One region of the Streptomyces sp. NPDC047028 genome, then DNA from elsewhere that is predicted to be linked to it. Evidence: riboswitches for the same ligand, from Rfam matches in the RefSeq annotation. Region 1 holds a riboswitch; the other holds the start of a gene.

Region 1 (7,451 bases):
CGCCGCCAACGAGGGGGCCTATCTTCAGTTCCTGCGGGAGCGGAACATGTCGGTCGGCCTCTACGCCCTCGACGCGGGCGAGTCCGACCCGCAGCGGCCGCACCGGCAGGACGAGGTCTACTTCGTCGTGAGCGGCCGGGCGTCGATCACGGTCGGCCAGGAGACCACCGAGGTGGCCCGGGGCAGCGTCGTGTACGTGCCGGCCGGGGCCGTCCACAAGTTCCACCACATCAGCGAGGACCTGAGGGTTCTGGTCGTGTTCTCTCCCCCTGAGGCCTGAGCCCGCGTCTCGGGGTTCCCTAGGGGGCGGTTCAGGGGAGGACAAGGGATGCGCGGCCTCCGCGGGCCCCCCGGCCGCCCTAGCATCGAGAGCGGAACATCGACAACGCACGAGACGCAAAGGACGAGGGCGATGCGAGAGATCTTCGCGGGGCTGCCGTGGTGGGTGAAGTGGGTCGCGGTGCCGGTCATCGCCCTGGTGGTGTTCGGCGGCCTGATAGCGACAGTGGTCGGTTTCGTGATCGGCCTGCTCTTCAAGGCGCTGGTCTTCGTCGCGCTGGTCGGCGGACTGATCTACGTGGTGCGGAAGTTCATGGGCAACTCCTCGTCACGCAGCGACTGGTGAGCGCACGGGGAGCTGGCGGCCGGTAACAGGAAACGCCGGTTCCCTCGGGGGAGGGAAGTTTCCGCCGGAGGCCGCCGACGAGCGGCGGCAGGCGATTAGAGTCCGGAACTCCACGCGGGACCGACCCCCGTGGGCGGCGTACACCCACCCGTGTCTCCTCCGCACGGGCTGCCCCCCTCGCGCTCCGGAGTGACCCTTGGCCATGGTTGACACCGCACCGGCGGGCCCCCTCGCGCCCCATGCCGAGCCGCGTTCCCGCAGGCCCCCGGTGCAGCGGCCGCTGTCCGGCGCGTCCATCCCCGGGCAGCCGCACTCCGCGACCCTCATCGGATCCGTCCAGCGCGCGATGCGGTTGCTGGAGACCGTCGCCGCACATGAGCACGGCGCCCCCGCCAAGCAACTCGCCCGCGAGACCGGTCTCGCTCTGCCCACGACCTACCACCTGCTGCGCACCCTGGTCCACGAGGGCTATCTGCGGCGCGAGAAGGGCCTGTTCTTCCTCGGCGAGGCCGCCGAGCGGCTGAGCAGCAGCGGAGCCCAGCAGAAACGTCGCAGCGCGGTGGCCGACACCCTGGCACATTGGCGCGATTCGATCGGTGTGCCCGTGTACTACGCGCGCTACCGGGCCGGCGAGATCGAGGTGCTCTGCGTCTCCGACTCGCCGGGGGCGCCGGCGGTGCAGGAGTGGGCGGACTTCCGGGAGACGGGCCACGCGCACGCCATCGGCCAGTGCCTGCTCTCCCAACTGGACGAGGAGTCGCGCCGTGACCACCTGGACCGCTACCCCGTGCAGTCGATCACGCCGTACACGGTGCGTGACAACCACACCGTCCTTCGGAGGCTGGAGCGGATGCGGCGGATGGAGCCGGTCGTGGAACGGCAGGAGTACGCGCTGGGCACGGTGTGCGCCGCCATCCCGATCTCGGTCGGCACCGAGGCGACGACGATGGCTCTCTCACTCCCCGCTCACCAGTCCGACCGGCTGCTGCCCGCGGCACGTCGGCTGCAGGCGGAGATCGGGCGGCATCTGGGATCGCTCACGCTCTCTATCAGTATCTGAAAACTCACTCCTTGTGATCTGTTGTGTACTTTCAGCAAGATTTGACCATTGTCAAAGGGATCAATCCCGGCCAGTCGGCGTCATTAGACGGGGTGCGCATGCGTGAGTCCGTACAGGCAGAGGTCATGATGAGCTTTCTCGTGTCCGAGGAGCTCTCCTTCCGTATTCCGGTGGAGTTGCGCTACGAGTCCAGTGATCCCTATGCCGTACGGCTCACTTTTCACTTGCCCGGGGACGCCCCGGTGACCTGGGCCTTCGGGCGGGAACTGCTGATCGACGGGGTCGGTCGGCCGTGCGGGGAGGGGGATGTGCACATCGCTCCCGCCGATTCCGAACTGCTCGGTGAGGTGCTGATCCGGCTTCAGGTCGGCAGCGACCAGGCGCTGTTCCGGTCCTCCGCACCGCCGCTCGTGGCCTTCCTCGACCGTACGGACAAGCTCGTGCCTCTCGGGCAGGAAGGCGCCCTGGCCGACTTCGACGCCCATCTCGACGAGGCCCTGGACCGCATCCTGGCCGAGGAACAGAGCGCCGGCTGAAGCGTTACGGCACCGGGGGTGCGGGGCGCTGTGGGACGGCCTCGTACGACGGCATGCAGGAACGCTTCTGCGGAGGCCGTAGCGGGGCCGGCGCCCGGCCCCGCCTCACCGCTTCCGGCGCCGTCCCCTTCCGCCGCGCGCCGGGGTGCGTTGCCGGCCCACCGGCGCCCCGGCGTCGCCGGGCCGGTCGGCCGCCACCACCAAGGCGGCGAGCGCGGTGGTCACCGGCACCGAGGCGACCAGGCCGATCGAGCCCACTAGGGTGCGCACGATCTCCTCGGCCACCAACTCGCTGTTCGCCACGGTGCCCACACTGCTCTGCGCGATCGAGAACAGCAGCAGCAAGGGCAGCGCGGCGCCGGCGTAGGCGAGGACGAGGGTGTTGACCACCGACGCGATGTGGTCGCGCCCGATGCGGATGGCCGCCCGGTACAGACCGCGCCGGCCCAGCGACGGATTGGCCTCGTGCAACTCCCAGACGGCCGAGGTCTGGGTCACCGTCACGTCGTCCAGGACGCCCAGGGAGCCGATGATGACGCCGGCCAGCAGCAGGCCGCTCATGTCGATCGACGGGTACAGGCCGTGGATGAGACCCGTGTTGTCGTCTGTGTTGCCGGTGAGCGCGGCCCAGCCGATGAAGAGGGAGCCGAGCACTCCGATCAGTGTGAGAGAGACCAGGGTGCCGAGCACAGCGACCGATGTACGGGCCGATAGACCGTGGCACATGTAGAGGGCGATCAGCATGATGGCGCTCGACCCGATGACCGCCACGAGCAGGGGGTTCGAGCCCTGCAGGATCGCGGGCAGGATGAACAGGGTCAGCACGAGGAAGCTCACGGCCAGCGCGACCAGCGCCATGACGCCCCGCATCCGGCCCACCACCACGACGGCCAGGGCGAAGACCCCGGCCAGCAGCGTCATGGGGAACTTGCGGTTGACGTCCGTGACCGAGTACTGCAGGTCCCTCGGTGCCGAGGGCTCGTAGGCGACGACGACTTTCTCGCCCTGGTGCAGCTGGCGTGGCTGGTCCGGCTGCACGATCTCGGTGAACGTGCGGCCCTCGTCCTTGCCGCTGTCGACGCGGACCGTCACCTTCTTGCAGGTCCCCTTCGCCCGCTGAGACGCCGAGTCGCCGCCGGTGGCGGTGTTGTCACCGTTCGGGGTGCCGCCGCCGGAGGCGTTCACCGACGCACAGCTCACCTCGGCCACCTTGGCGACCGTGGCCTGCTGCGTCTGGCGGTCGAAGCCGACGCCGGTGCGCTCGTGCGGCGGGGCGCCGCCCGGCCAGAGCACCACCAGGCCGACCACGACCGCCGCGGTGAACGGGATCAGGATCGCCGCGATGACCTTGCGCAGATGTGCCGAGACGGGAGCCGCGGGGCCGTGGCTGTGGCTGTGGCCGTGGCTGTGACCGTGCGCGTGGCCATGTCCGTCATGCTGCGCCGCGTGGCCGCCGCGAGGCGGTTCCGGGGGCGGTGGCGGGGACTGCTCCATCGTCGTCACCGCCCGATCATCGCAAGAACGCCGGGGGCCCCCTGTTCACCGCGCCCGAAATGACGCTAGCGTGGGGGCACCTTTGCACACGCGGGAGCTCGGAGCACCGGGCTGAGAGGGCGCTGACCTCCGTACAGGCGATGTTTCACGTGGAACGACCGACGTTTCACGGGAAACACCGACCGACGGAAGCCGCTGCGTCGACCGCCGAACCTGTTACCGGGTAATGCCGGCGTAGGGAGTAGGTCTCATGACCAACAAGGACGCACGCACGCCTGCCTCCGCCCAGGACGAGAAGTCCCAGGAGGCCGGGAAGTCCATCGGCTGGCACAAGGCGTACGTCGAGGGTTCACGCCCCGACCTGCGCGTGCCGGTCCGTCAGGTGCACCTCACGAACGGGCAGTCGGTCACGCTGTACGACACGTCGGGCCCGTACACCGATCCACTCCTCGACACTGATGTCCGCAGGGGCCTGCCGCCGCTGCGGGAGAACTGGATCATCGGGCGCGGCGACACCGAGGAGTACGCCGGCCGCCCCGTCCGCCCAGAGGACGACGGGATCAAGCACACCGCGCCGCGCGGCGGTCTGCGCAACCTCGACGCCGTCTTCCCCGGACGCCCGCGGCAGCCGCGGCGGGGCCGGAACGGCACGGCGGTCACCCAGCTCGCGTATGCGCGCCGCGGTGAGATCACGCCCGAGATGGAGTACGTGGCCATCCGGGAGAACGTCGCTCCCGAGGTGGTCCGGGAGGAGATCGCGGCGGGCCGGGCCGTACTGCCGGCCAACGTCAACCACCCGGAGATCGAGCCGATGATCATCGGCAAGCGGTTCCTGGTGAAGGTCAACGCCAACATCGGCAACTCCGCCGTCACCTCGTCCATCGAGGAGGAGGTGGACAAGATGACCTGGGCGACCCGCTGGGGCGCCGACACCGTCATGGACCTCTCCACCGGGCGCAACATCCACACCACCCGTGAATGGGTGCTGCGCAACTCCCCCGTGCCGATCGGCACCGTGCCGCTCTACCAGGCCCTGGAGAAGGTCGACGGCCGCGCCGAGGAGCTGACCTGGGAGATCTACAAGGACACGGTCATCGAGCAGGCCGAGCAGGGCGTGGACTACATGACGGTCCACGCGGGGGTGCGCCTGCCCTACGTGCCGCTGACGGCGAACCGCAAGACCGGCATCGTCTCCCGCGGCGGCTCGATCATGGCCGCGTGGTGCCTGGCCCACCACAAGGAATCGTTCCTCTACGAGAACTTCGAGGAGCTCTGCGAGATCCTCGCGGCCTACGACGTCACCTACTCGCTGGGTGACGGACTGCGCCCGGGATCGATCGCGGACGCAAACGACGAAGCGCAGTTCGCGGAGCTGCGCACGCTCGGGGAACTCAACACGATCGCCAAGCGTTTCAACGTACAGACCATGATCGAGGGCCCGGGTCACGTCCCGATGCACAAGATCAAGGAGAACATCGACCTTCAGCAGGAGATCTGCGATGAAGCTCCGTTCTATACGCTCGGCCCGCTGACGACGGACGTCGCCCCGGCGTACGACCACATCACCTCGGGCATCGGCGCGGCGATGATCGCCTGGTGGGGTACGGCGATGCTGTGCTACGTCACGCCGAAGGAGCACCTGGGCCTGCCCAACCGGGACGACGTCAAGACGGGCGTCATCACTTACAAGATCGCCGCCCACGCGGCCGACCTCGCCAAGGGCCACCCGGGCGCCCAGGAGTGGGACGACGCCCTGTCCGACGCTCGCTTCGAGTTCCGCTGGGAGGACCAGTTCAACCTGGCCCTCGACCCGGACACGGCCCGCGAGTTCCACGACGAGACCCTCCCGGCGGAACCCGCCAAGACGGCCCACTTCTGCTCGATGTGCGGGCCGAAGTTCTGCTCGATGAAGATCTCGCAGGACATCCGGCGGGAACACGGAGGCAGCCGGGGCGAGATCGAGGCGGGCATGGCTCAGAAGTCGAAGGAGTTCGCTGCGTCGGGGAACCGGGTCTATCTGCCGATCGCCGAGTAGGCGTCAGGTGAGGCCTGCGGTGTGCGCCCCGGTGGGGGCGCACACCGGGGGCCAGGGCGTGTTGCGAAAGTCCCGTCTGCCGCCTTCCGGGCGAACGACGGGACTTGCGCAACACGCCTTAGTCGGGCTGGTGTTCGGGGCCGCCGAAGTCCGGGCTCGTGTAGTCGGGGCTGCTGAAGCTCGGGCGGGGGCCGGGGGCGGTGCCGTCGTCGGGACTGCTGAAGCCCGGGCGGTCGTAGCCGAGGCGAGGCATCCGGCCGGCCGGGGACGAGGGCGCGGTGCGGGGCAGGGCGGCGGTGCCGGGTTCGGCGAGCGCGTCCCGGAGGAACGGGAGGATGCCGCGTTCCAGGACCGCCTCCCGCCAGGCCGCTCTGGCCGAGCTGACTTCCTGGCCGGCGTCGCCGTCGGGGCCGGATGCCGCGGAGGTGTTGTTGCGCAGCGCGGTGAGCAGCAGTCCGACGGCGGCGACGAGCACCGCGGCCGCGGTCACGGCGCCGAACACCCAGCCGGCGGTGAGCATGGTCTGCGCGAAGGCCTCGCCCGGGTCGAGCATCTTCAGGATGTAGCCGACGAGAAGGAAGATCGCGGCGGCGGCGCCGGAGAGGACGGGTGCCAGCACGGCTATCACCGCGACGGCGCCAGCGCCGGCGGTCTCGGCGTCCCCGCCGAGAGCGGTGGCGAGCCCCCTGCCCTGGCCCGGCTCCGCGGAAGCGGAATCGGAACCGGAATCCCGGGTGGCGGCGGGGACGGGTGGCGCCGGATGGCGCAGTTCCTCACGGACCTTCACATAGTGCTGGTACTCGGACGCCGCGGCCGCGGTGATCAGGGCGATGGCGTTGAGCGCCATGGTGCGCAGTTGTTCGGGGTTGAGCCGCTGTCCGACAGCGGCCAGTTCCGGTCGATGGGGTGCGGAGCGCAGCGCCTCATCGAGGATCCGCTCGAACTCCTGGCGGTCCTCGTTCAGCAGGTGCTGCGGAACGCTGTTCATGTGCATCCCCCGATGCTCCGTAGGGCTTGGGGCTCGCACGCCGGCGAGCCGTCGGGCAGAAACGGAGGGGAGCCTGCTACGGATAAGGCGATGGTAGAGCCGTGACGGCACACGGTGACAGGGGGTTGCCGGAAATTGCGTGCCGACCTGCGACGACTCGGCCGCGGGTACGCCTTCCCCGGGAACGCTCAGATATCCAGGGGAAGTTGCTGGACCAGGAGCCTTCCGGCCATGGTCACTCCGCCGTCCATGGCGATGGCGAGTCCCTCGGCGTAGACGTGCGGGCCCTCGACGACGGGCCCGGTGTTGTCCTCGCCGTCTTCGGAGCCGACCTCGCCGAGGAGATAGGGAATGGGGCTGTGACCGTGCACGACGCGCGTGCCGCCGTACGTGTCGAGGAGTGAGCGCACGGCGTCGGTGCCCTCGTCGCGGAAGGCGAAGCGCTTGGTGAACTTGCGGAACAGGTCCCAGCACTCGTCCGCGTCGTTGCGGGTGAGGGTCTCCCGGACGGTGTCGTTGACGGCCTCGATCGAATCGCCGTAGTCGAGGTAGGCGGTGGTGTCGGAGTGGAGCAGCAGGTGGCCGTCGACCTCCTCGACCGCGTCGAGGCGGGCCATCCACTGCAGATGGTGGTCCTGCAGGCGGTCCATGTCGGTCTTCTGGCCGCCGTTGAGCAGCCAGGCCGCCTGGAACGTGGCGGTGCCCGCGCCGGA
Region 2 (7,451 bases), on a different contig from region 1:
TCGCCGCCGCCGAGCGCGCGGTGCCGGGACTCGGCGAGCGGACCCTGTGGCGCGAGGTCCGTACGCCCGTGGACACCGGGCGGGAGACGGGGGCCGCCGGCGGTGCCGTCCCGCCGCCCTCGCTGGCCGCGGCCGGGGGCGTGCTGTACCCGGCCAACAGCACCGTGATACCGAACCTGTTCACCGCCGGGGGCTGGTCGCACCCCGGCGGTGGTCTGCCGCACGCGGGCATGTCGGGCGCGCTGGTCGCCGGACTGGTCGTGGAGGGCCCGGAGTTCCGCGGCTCCCAGTAGGACGGGGCGCGGCAGGGCTGTCAGAAGCGGTACTGCTCGCCGTAGCCGGCGCCCGGCTGTTGCAGTCCGTCCTGCTGGTAGGGGTACTGCTGTTCCTGCGGGAGTTCGCCGCCGTAGGTCTCGTCGGTGCGCTGCTGCGGTACCCAGACGCCGTCGGCCGGGGTCTCGCCGTAGCCGCCGGTGGCGTAGGCGTCCTGGCCGTACGTCTGCTGCCCGTACTGCTGGCCGTAGCCGGTGTCGTAGGAGCCGCCGCCGTAGGACTGGCTGCCGATGTACGGGTCGGAGTAGTTGGCGTAGCTCTGCTGTCCGCCGCCGGTGTCGTAGCCGTAGCCCTGCTGGCCGTAGCCGGAGTAGTCGTAGGCGTAGGCCTGGTCGGCCGTGGCGTAGCCCGGGTCCTGCGGCTGGGCGGCGGTCGCGTAGGCGCCGGTGTCGCCGTAGACGCCGTAGGAGCCGGTGTCGTCGGGCAGGGGCTGCGGCTCGTAGACCGCGGTGGTCTCGGCGGGCCGGGCCGGGGTGAAGACGTCGTCGCGGTCGTAGTCGTCGTCGGTGCCGGGGGCGGGGGGCTCGGCGCTCTGTGCTGCGGTAGCCAGGTCGCCGGTGCCCTCGGCCGCTTCGAGGTCGGAGACCTCCAGGGTGGGCTCCTGGCGCTTGCCGCGGCGCCGCTTGCTGCCGCCGCCCGCGCTCTCGGCGTCCTCCGGGCGCTTCACGGCCCAGCCGGCGGCGAAGCCGCGGCGGAACGACAGCGTGACGTACGTCTGCCCGATCGCGAAAGCGATCGCTCCGATGCCGATGACGACGACGGAGGGCATCAGCACGCCGAGCACGACGCCGAGGAAGCCCACGAACGCGAGCAGCCGCCAGCGCAGCCGCGCCTTGTACTGCAGCAGCACTTCGCCCAGCAGCCACAGCGCGACGCCGCCGAACGCGATGTAGAGGACCGTCCAGCCCATGTACGCCCCTCTCCCAGTGGCCGCTCCGCAGTGTGTCGTATCGCGGTACGGCCGGTCTAGGCCTGCGGTGGGTGGTGCAGACCCAGGTTCTCGTAGATTTCCAGGGTCGCCGTGGAGTTGTTGAGCGTGATGAAGTGCAGACCGGGCACTCCCTCGGCCAGCAAGCGTGCGCAGAACTCCGTGGCGAATTCGATACCGATGGAGCGTACCGCCGCCGGATCGTCCTTCGCTGTGAGGATCCGCTCTTTCAGGGCATCCGGGAACACCGCGTTGGTCAGGGACGGCACCCGGGCGAGGGTCTTCGCACTGGCGATCGGCATGACCTCGGGGATGATCGGAGTCTCGCAGCCGGCGGCCGCGACCCGGTCGCGCAGCCGCAGGTAGTCCTCGGGGTCGAAGAACATCTGCGTGATGGCGTAGTCGGCGCCCGCGCGGCACTTGTCGACGAAGTGGCGGACGTCGGTGTCCCAGTCCGCGGAACGCGGGTGCATCGCGGGGAAGGCGGCGACGCCGACGCAGAAGTCGCCCGAGGTCTTGATCAGTTCGACGAGTTCGGCGGCGTAGGTCAGGCCGCGGGGGTGGGGCACCCACTCGCCCATCGGGTCGCCGGGCGGGTCGCCGCGCAGCGCCAGCATGTTGCGGATCCCGGCGTCGGCGTACTGGCCGATGATGTTGCGCAGGTCGGCCACCGAGTGGTCGACGGCGGTGAGGTGGGCGATCGGGGTGAGGGTGGTGTCCGAGGCGATGGCCTCGGTGGCCTTCACGGTGCCGGCGCGGGTGGAGCCGCCGGCGCCGTAGGTGACGGAGACGAAGTCGGGCGCGACGGCCTCGACCCGGCGCAGCGCGTTCCACAGGTTCCGCTCGCCCTTGGACGTCTTGGGGGCGTAGAACTCGAACGAATACGTCGTCTTGCCGGTCGCGAGCATGTCGCGCACGGTGCGGGCGTGATCCGACCTGGTGGATGCGGTGCCGAGGGCCATAGTCGCAGGTTAACCAGGGGTGGACGGTCTCCCAACCAGATGCGGGAAATTTGCCGGATTTGCCGGTTCTCGGTCCACCCCTTGGACAAAAACGTGGACAGGAGGGCCCGAAGGGGCTGGTGGGGAGGTCACGGGGTGCGGCCGCGCGGCCGTCACGCCTGCCGGAGCCGCTTCGCGAACTCCGCCGCCGCGGCCCCGGGGTCGTCGGCCTCGGTCAGCGCGCGCACGACGACCACTCTGCGGGCACCGGCGTCCAGCACCTGGTCGAGGTTGCCGAGGTCGATGCCGCCGATGGCGAACCAGGGGCGGTCGGTGCCCAGGGAGGCGGTGTACCGGACCAGGTCCAGGCCGGGCGCGTGGCGGCCGGGCTTGGTGGGGGTGGGCCAGCAGGGGCCGGTGCAGAAGTAGTCCACGCCGTCCTGCGCGGCGGCCGCGGCGGCCTCGGACTCGGCGTGCGTGGAGCGGCCGATCAGGACGTCGTCGCCCAGGATCGCGCGGGCCGCGGGGACCGGGAGGTCGCCCTGGCCGAGGTGCAGGACACCGGCGCCCGCCGCGTGGGCGACGTCCGCGCGGTCGTTGACGGAGAGCAGCTTGCCGTGCCGGGCGCAGGCGTCGGCGAGAACCGCCAGGTGCTCCAGCTCCTCGGCGGCCTCCATGCCCTTGTCGCGCAGCTGCACGATGTCGACCCCGCCGGCCAGGACCGCGTCCAGGAACTCGGGCAGGTCGCCCTGGCGCCGGCGGGCGTCCGTGCAGAGGTACAGGCGGGCGTCGGCGAGCGCGGTGCGGGCGGTGTCGGACATGCGTGGGTCCCCCGGGGGCGGTGTCGGCGGGTGCCGTACCGGGGTGGCGCGTGGGCGGGCCCACGCGCCACCCCGGTACGGCTCGGGTCAGACGGCGAGCGCCTGGGCGCGGCGCTTCACCTCCGTGCCGCGATTCTCGCTCAGGGCCTGCGCGGGGGTGCCGGGCAGGGTCGGGTCGGGGGTGAAGAGCCACTCGATCATCTCTTCGACCGTGAAGCCGTCGTCCCGCAGGAGCGTCAGGGTTCCGGAGAGGCCCTTGACGACCTTGTCCCCGTCGATGAAGGCGGCGGGCACGTGCAGCGCCCTGTTCTCGCCCCGGCGTACGGCGACGAGCTGGCCCTCCTTGACCAGCTGCCGCACACGCGTCACCTCGACACCGAACATCTCGGCGATGTCGGGGAGGGTGAGCCAGGCGGGGACGAGAGCATCGATCTTTGCGTCAATCTCGGTCACGTCTCGATGGTAGTGCCGGGGTGTGACAGTGGTCGTCCGCGGCACCGTCGTGGCTGTTCGCGCCCCGTCAGGAGACCGCCGCGCTCTTCAGCGGCTTCGCCGGGTCGGTCAGGACGGCAGGGTCCAGGAGGCGGGCCGATTCGATCAGGCGGCGGCCCTGGGCCAGGTCTCTCGGGCGGCCCACGGCCAGGAGGGCGACCAGGCGGTCCTCGCGGAGCCAGCAGACGGTCCAGGCCGGGTCCAACGGGTCGCCGCGCCAGAGCAGGCGGTCGGCCGTGGTGTGGTGGCCCGCGTACTGGACGAAGCGGCCGAACTGCTCGGACCAGAAATAGGGCACCGGGTCGTAGGCCGCGGGGGTGAGGCCGATGATGTTCGCCGCGACCGTGCGCGGGCCCTGGAGGGCGTTGTCCCAGTGGTGGACGAGGAGCCGCTCACCGTACCGGCCCGACGGGAAGGAGGCGCAGTCGCCGACCGCGTACACGTCGGGCACGGAGGTGCGCAGGTGGTCGTCGGCGACGACCTCCCCGTGCGCGCCCAGCTCGACGCCGGAACCGGCCAGCCAGGCGGTGGCGGGCCGGGCTCCGATGCCGACGACGACGGCGCCGGCGGGCAGCCGGGAGCCGTCGGCGAGCACGACCTCGCCGGGTTCCACGCGCGCCACGCGCGCGTGGGTGCGCAGTTCGGCGCCGGCGTCGGCGTACCAGGCGGTCATCGGGGCGGCGACCTCGGCGGGCAGCACGCCCGCGAGGGGGCGGTCGGCGGCCTCGACGACGGTGACCGCGCACCCGGCCTGGCGGGCGGCGGTGGCGAACTCGGCGCCGATCCAGCCGGCGCCGACGACCACGATGTCGTGCTGCCGGGCGAGCACCGGCCGCAGCCGTTCGGCGTCGTCGAGGGTGCGCAGCAGGTGCACTCCGGGCACGCCCTCGGCGCCCGGCAGCAGGATCGGTTCGGCACCGGTGGCGAGGACCAGGTCGTCGTACGGCACCGGACCGGCCTCGGTGTCCAGCTCGTGGTCGGCGGGGCGGACGCCGAGCACCTCGCAGCCGAGCCGGAGGCCGACGTCGAGCGCGGCGAAGTCGACGTCGAAGGCGGACCCCTCGGCCTTGCCGAGCAGCACGGCCTTGGACAGCGGCGGCCGGTCGTACGGCTGGTGCGGCTCGGCTCCGACGACCGTGACGGTGCCGGTGAAGCCCTGTTCCCGCAGTGCGACCGCGGTCTGCACCCCGGCCATCCCGGCGCCCACGACGACCACGCGCCGCCCCGGCGAACCGCCCTCTTCCCGTGTCTGCTCAGTCACCCGATCACCATAAACAACTGACAGCCCGTCAGTCACCGGGGGCCGCCCGGGGAGGGGCGAGCCCGGCGTGATCCGGAGCGGAGGCGCTAGGGTGGCCCCCGTACACGCACTCGCGGGAGCCCGGACGCACCGGGCTGAGAGGGAGGCTGGCGGCCTCCGACCGTACGAACCTGATCCGGGTCATGCCGGCGAAGGGAGGGGCTGGACGCCCATGTCGTCACGTACGTCCGACGTCCTCGTCATCGGGGGCGGGATCATCGGCCTGGTCACGGCCTGGCGGGCCGCGCAACGCGGGCTCACCACGGCCGTGGTGGACCCCGAGCCGGGAGGCGGGGCCGCGCGGGTCGCGGCCGGGATGCTGGCCGCGGTCACCGAACTGCACTACGGCGAGGAGACCCTGCTCGCCCTGAACCTGGAGTCCGCCCGGCGCTATCCCGGCTTCGCCGCCGAGCTGACCGAGCTGACCGGGCACGACCTGGGGCACCGCCGCTGCGGCACCCTCGCCGTCGCCCTCGACGCCGACGACCGAGCCCATCTGCGTGAACTGCACGCCCTGCAGCAGCGCTCCGGGCTGGACTCCGTGTGGCTGTCGGGCCGGGAGTGCCGGCGCCTGGAGCCGATGCTCGCGCCCGGCGTGCGCGGCGGGCTGCGGGTCGACGGCGACCACCAGGTCGACCCGCGGCGGCTGGCCGAGGCCCTGGTGGCGGCCTGCGAGAAGGCCGGGGTCGTGTTCCACCGCGTGTGGGCCGAACGGCTGGACCTCGCCGGCGGCCGGGCCGTCGGCGTCACCACCGCGGACGGCACCGCGCTGCGCGCCGGACAGGTGGTGCTCGCGGCCGGCAGCCTCAGCGGGCGGCTCCCGGGCGTCCCCGACGACGTGCTGCCGCCGGTGCGGCCGGTGAAGGGGCAGGTGCTGCGGCTGACCGTGCCCCCGCGGTTCGCGCCCTTCCTGAGCCGTACCGTGCGGGCCGTGGTGCGCGGCAGCCACGTCTACCTGGTGCCCCGGGAGAACGGCGAACTGGTCGTCGGCGCCACCAGCGAGGAACTGGGCTGGGACACCACGGTGACCGCAGGCGGGGTGTACGAACTGCTGCGCGACGCCCATGAGCTGGTGCCCGGGATCACCGAACTGCCGCTGACCGAGACCCGGGCCGGGCTGCGCCCCGCCTCCCCCGACAACGCGCCGCTGCTCGGGCCGTGCGGCCTGGACGGGCTGCTGCTGGCCACCGGGCACTACCGCAACGGGGTGCTGCTCACGCCGGTCACCGGGGACGTCCTGGCGCACGCGCTGGTCACCGGTGAGCTGCCGGAGGAAGCCCGCCCGTTCACTCCCCGGCGCTTCGCCGCCGCCGTCGCCCTTTCGGAGCAGCCCGCATGAACCTCTCCATCGACTCCGTCGACACCTTCATCACCGTGTCCGTCAACGGGGAGCGCCGCGAGGTCCCCGCGGGCACGGCTCTCGACTCGCTCGTACGGTCCCTGTCGCCGGCGCCGTCCGGCGTGGCCGCCGCGCTCAACGAGACCGTCGTCCCGCGCACGCGGTGGGCCGGCACGGTCCTCGCCGACGGCGACCGTGTCGAAGTCCTCACCGCCGTCCAAGGAGGCTGACCCATGGCCGACGATCCCTTCGTCCTCGGGGGTACGTCCTTCTCGTCCCGGCTGATCATGGGCACGGGGGGTGCGCCGAGCCTGGACGTGATGGAGCGGGCGCTGGTCGCCTCCGGCACCGAGCTGACCACCGTGGCGATGCGGCGGGTCGATCCCGGGGTGCACGGATCGGTGCTGTCCGTGCTTCAGCGGCTGGGCATCCGGGTGCTGCCGAACACCGCGGGGTGCTACACCGCCGGGGAGGCGGTGCTCACGGCGCGGCTGGCGCGGGAGGCGCTGGGCACGGATCTGATCAAGCTGGAGGTCATCGCCGACGAGTGGACGCTGCTGCCGGATCCGGTGGAGCTGCTGGAGGCGGCGGAGACGCTGGTCGACGACGGGTTCACGGTGCTGCCGTACACGAACGACGATCCGGTGCTGGCGCGGAAGCTGGAGGACGTGGGGTGCGCGGCGGTGATGCCGCTGGGGTCGCCGATCGGGTCGGGGCTGGGGATCCGCAACCCGCACAACTTCCAGTTGATCGTGGAGCGGGCGGGGGTGCCGGTGATCCTGGACGCGGGGGCCGGTACGGCGTCGGACGTGGCGCTGGCGATGGAGCTGGGGTGTGCCGGGGTGATGCTCGCTTCCGCGGTGACGCGGGCGCAGGAGCCGGAGGTGATGGCGGGGGCGATGCGGCACGCGGTGACCGCGGGGCGATGGGCGCGGCTGGCGGGACGCATCCCGCGCCGCCACTTCGCCTCAGCGTCGTCACCTGCGGCGGGCCTGGCCGTGCTGGATCCCGAACGCCCGGCGTTCTAGCCGCTTTCCCACCCGCGCACCGCCCGGCACCCTCGGCCGAGAGGCTGAACTCTCCCGTGGGCCACACCCACCGCCGGCGGCCGCGGGCTGTGGGGGGGGCGGAGGCAGGGCGGCGCGGTGGCCGCGTGCCCACTCGCCGCCGGCGACCGCGGGCTGTGGGGGGCGGAGGCAGGGCGGCGCGGTAGCCGCGGGCGGGCGGGTGCGAGCCTTCGCCGTCGGCGGGTGCGGGTCGGCGGGTGTGGTGGCGCCTTCGCCGTCGGCGGGTGCGG

What was found. A riboswitch is a leader RNA that binds a small molecule or an ion and turns the genes downstream of it on or off. The one in region 1 is predicted to bind thiamine pyrophosphate.
Region 2: another riboswitch for thiamine pyrophosphate. It lies ahead of thiO (glycine oxidase ThiO); the one in region 1 lies ahead of thiC (phosphomethylpyrimidine synthase ThiC).

The regions. Positions count from the first base shown of each region.
Region 1 covers NZ_JBEYVS010000004.1:11,548-18,998, reverse strand. The annotation lists gene ABZ854_RS05035 (cupin domain-containing protein) at 1-280, shown strand, start outside; gene ABZ854_RS05030 (DUF5326 family protein) at 413-625, shown strand; gene ABZ854_RS05025 (IclR family transcriptional regulator C-terminal domain-containing protein) at 828-1,685, shown strand; gene ABZ854_RS05020 (SsgA family sporulation/cell division regulator) at 1,784-2,221, shown strand; gene ABZ854_RS05015 (YibE/F family protein) at 2,327-3,724, opposite strand; TPP riboswitch at 3,796-3,973, shown strand; gene thiC (phosphomethylpyrimidine synthase ThiC) at 3,966-5,750, shown strand; gene ABZ854_RS05005 (hypothetical protein) at 5,869-6,744, opposite strand; gene ABZ854_RS05000 (metallophosphoesterase) at 6,927-7,451, opposite strand, start outside.
Region 2 covers NZ_JBEYVS010000021.1:130,365-137,815, forward strand. The annotation lists gene ABZ854_RS20295 (NAD(P)/FAD-dependent oxidoreductase) at 1-293, shown strand, start outside; gene ABZ854_RS20300 (hypothetical protein) at 314-1,243, opposite strand; gene metF (methylenetetrahydrofolate reductase [NAD(P)H]) at 1,300-2,223, opposite strand; gene thiE (thiamine phosphate synthase) at 2,376-3,023, opposite strand; gene ABZ854_RS20315 (Rv2175c family DNA-binding protein) at 3,111-3,476, opposite strand; gene ABZ854_RS20320 (FAD-dependent oxidoreductase) at 3,544-4,776, opposite strand; TPP riboswitch at 4,879-4,990, shown strand; gene thiO (glycine oxidase ThiO) at 4,988-6,154, shown strand; gene thiS (sulfur carrier protein ThiS) at 6,151-6,384, shown strand; gene ABZ854_RS20335 (thiazole synthase) at 6,388-7,182, shown strand; partial or broken gene ABZ854_RS20340 (hypothetical protein) at 7,424-7,451, shown strand, end outside.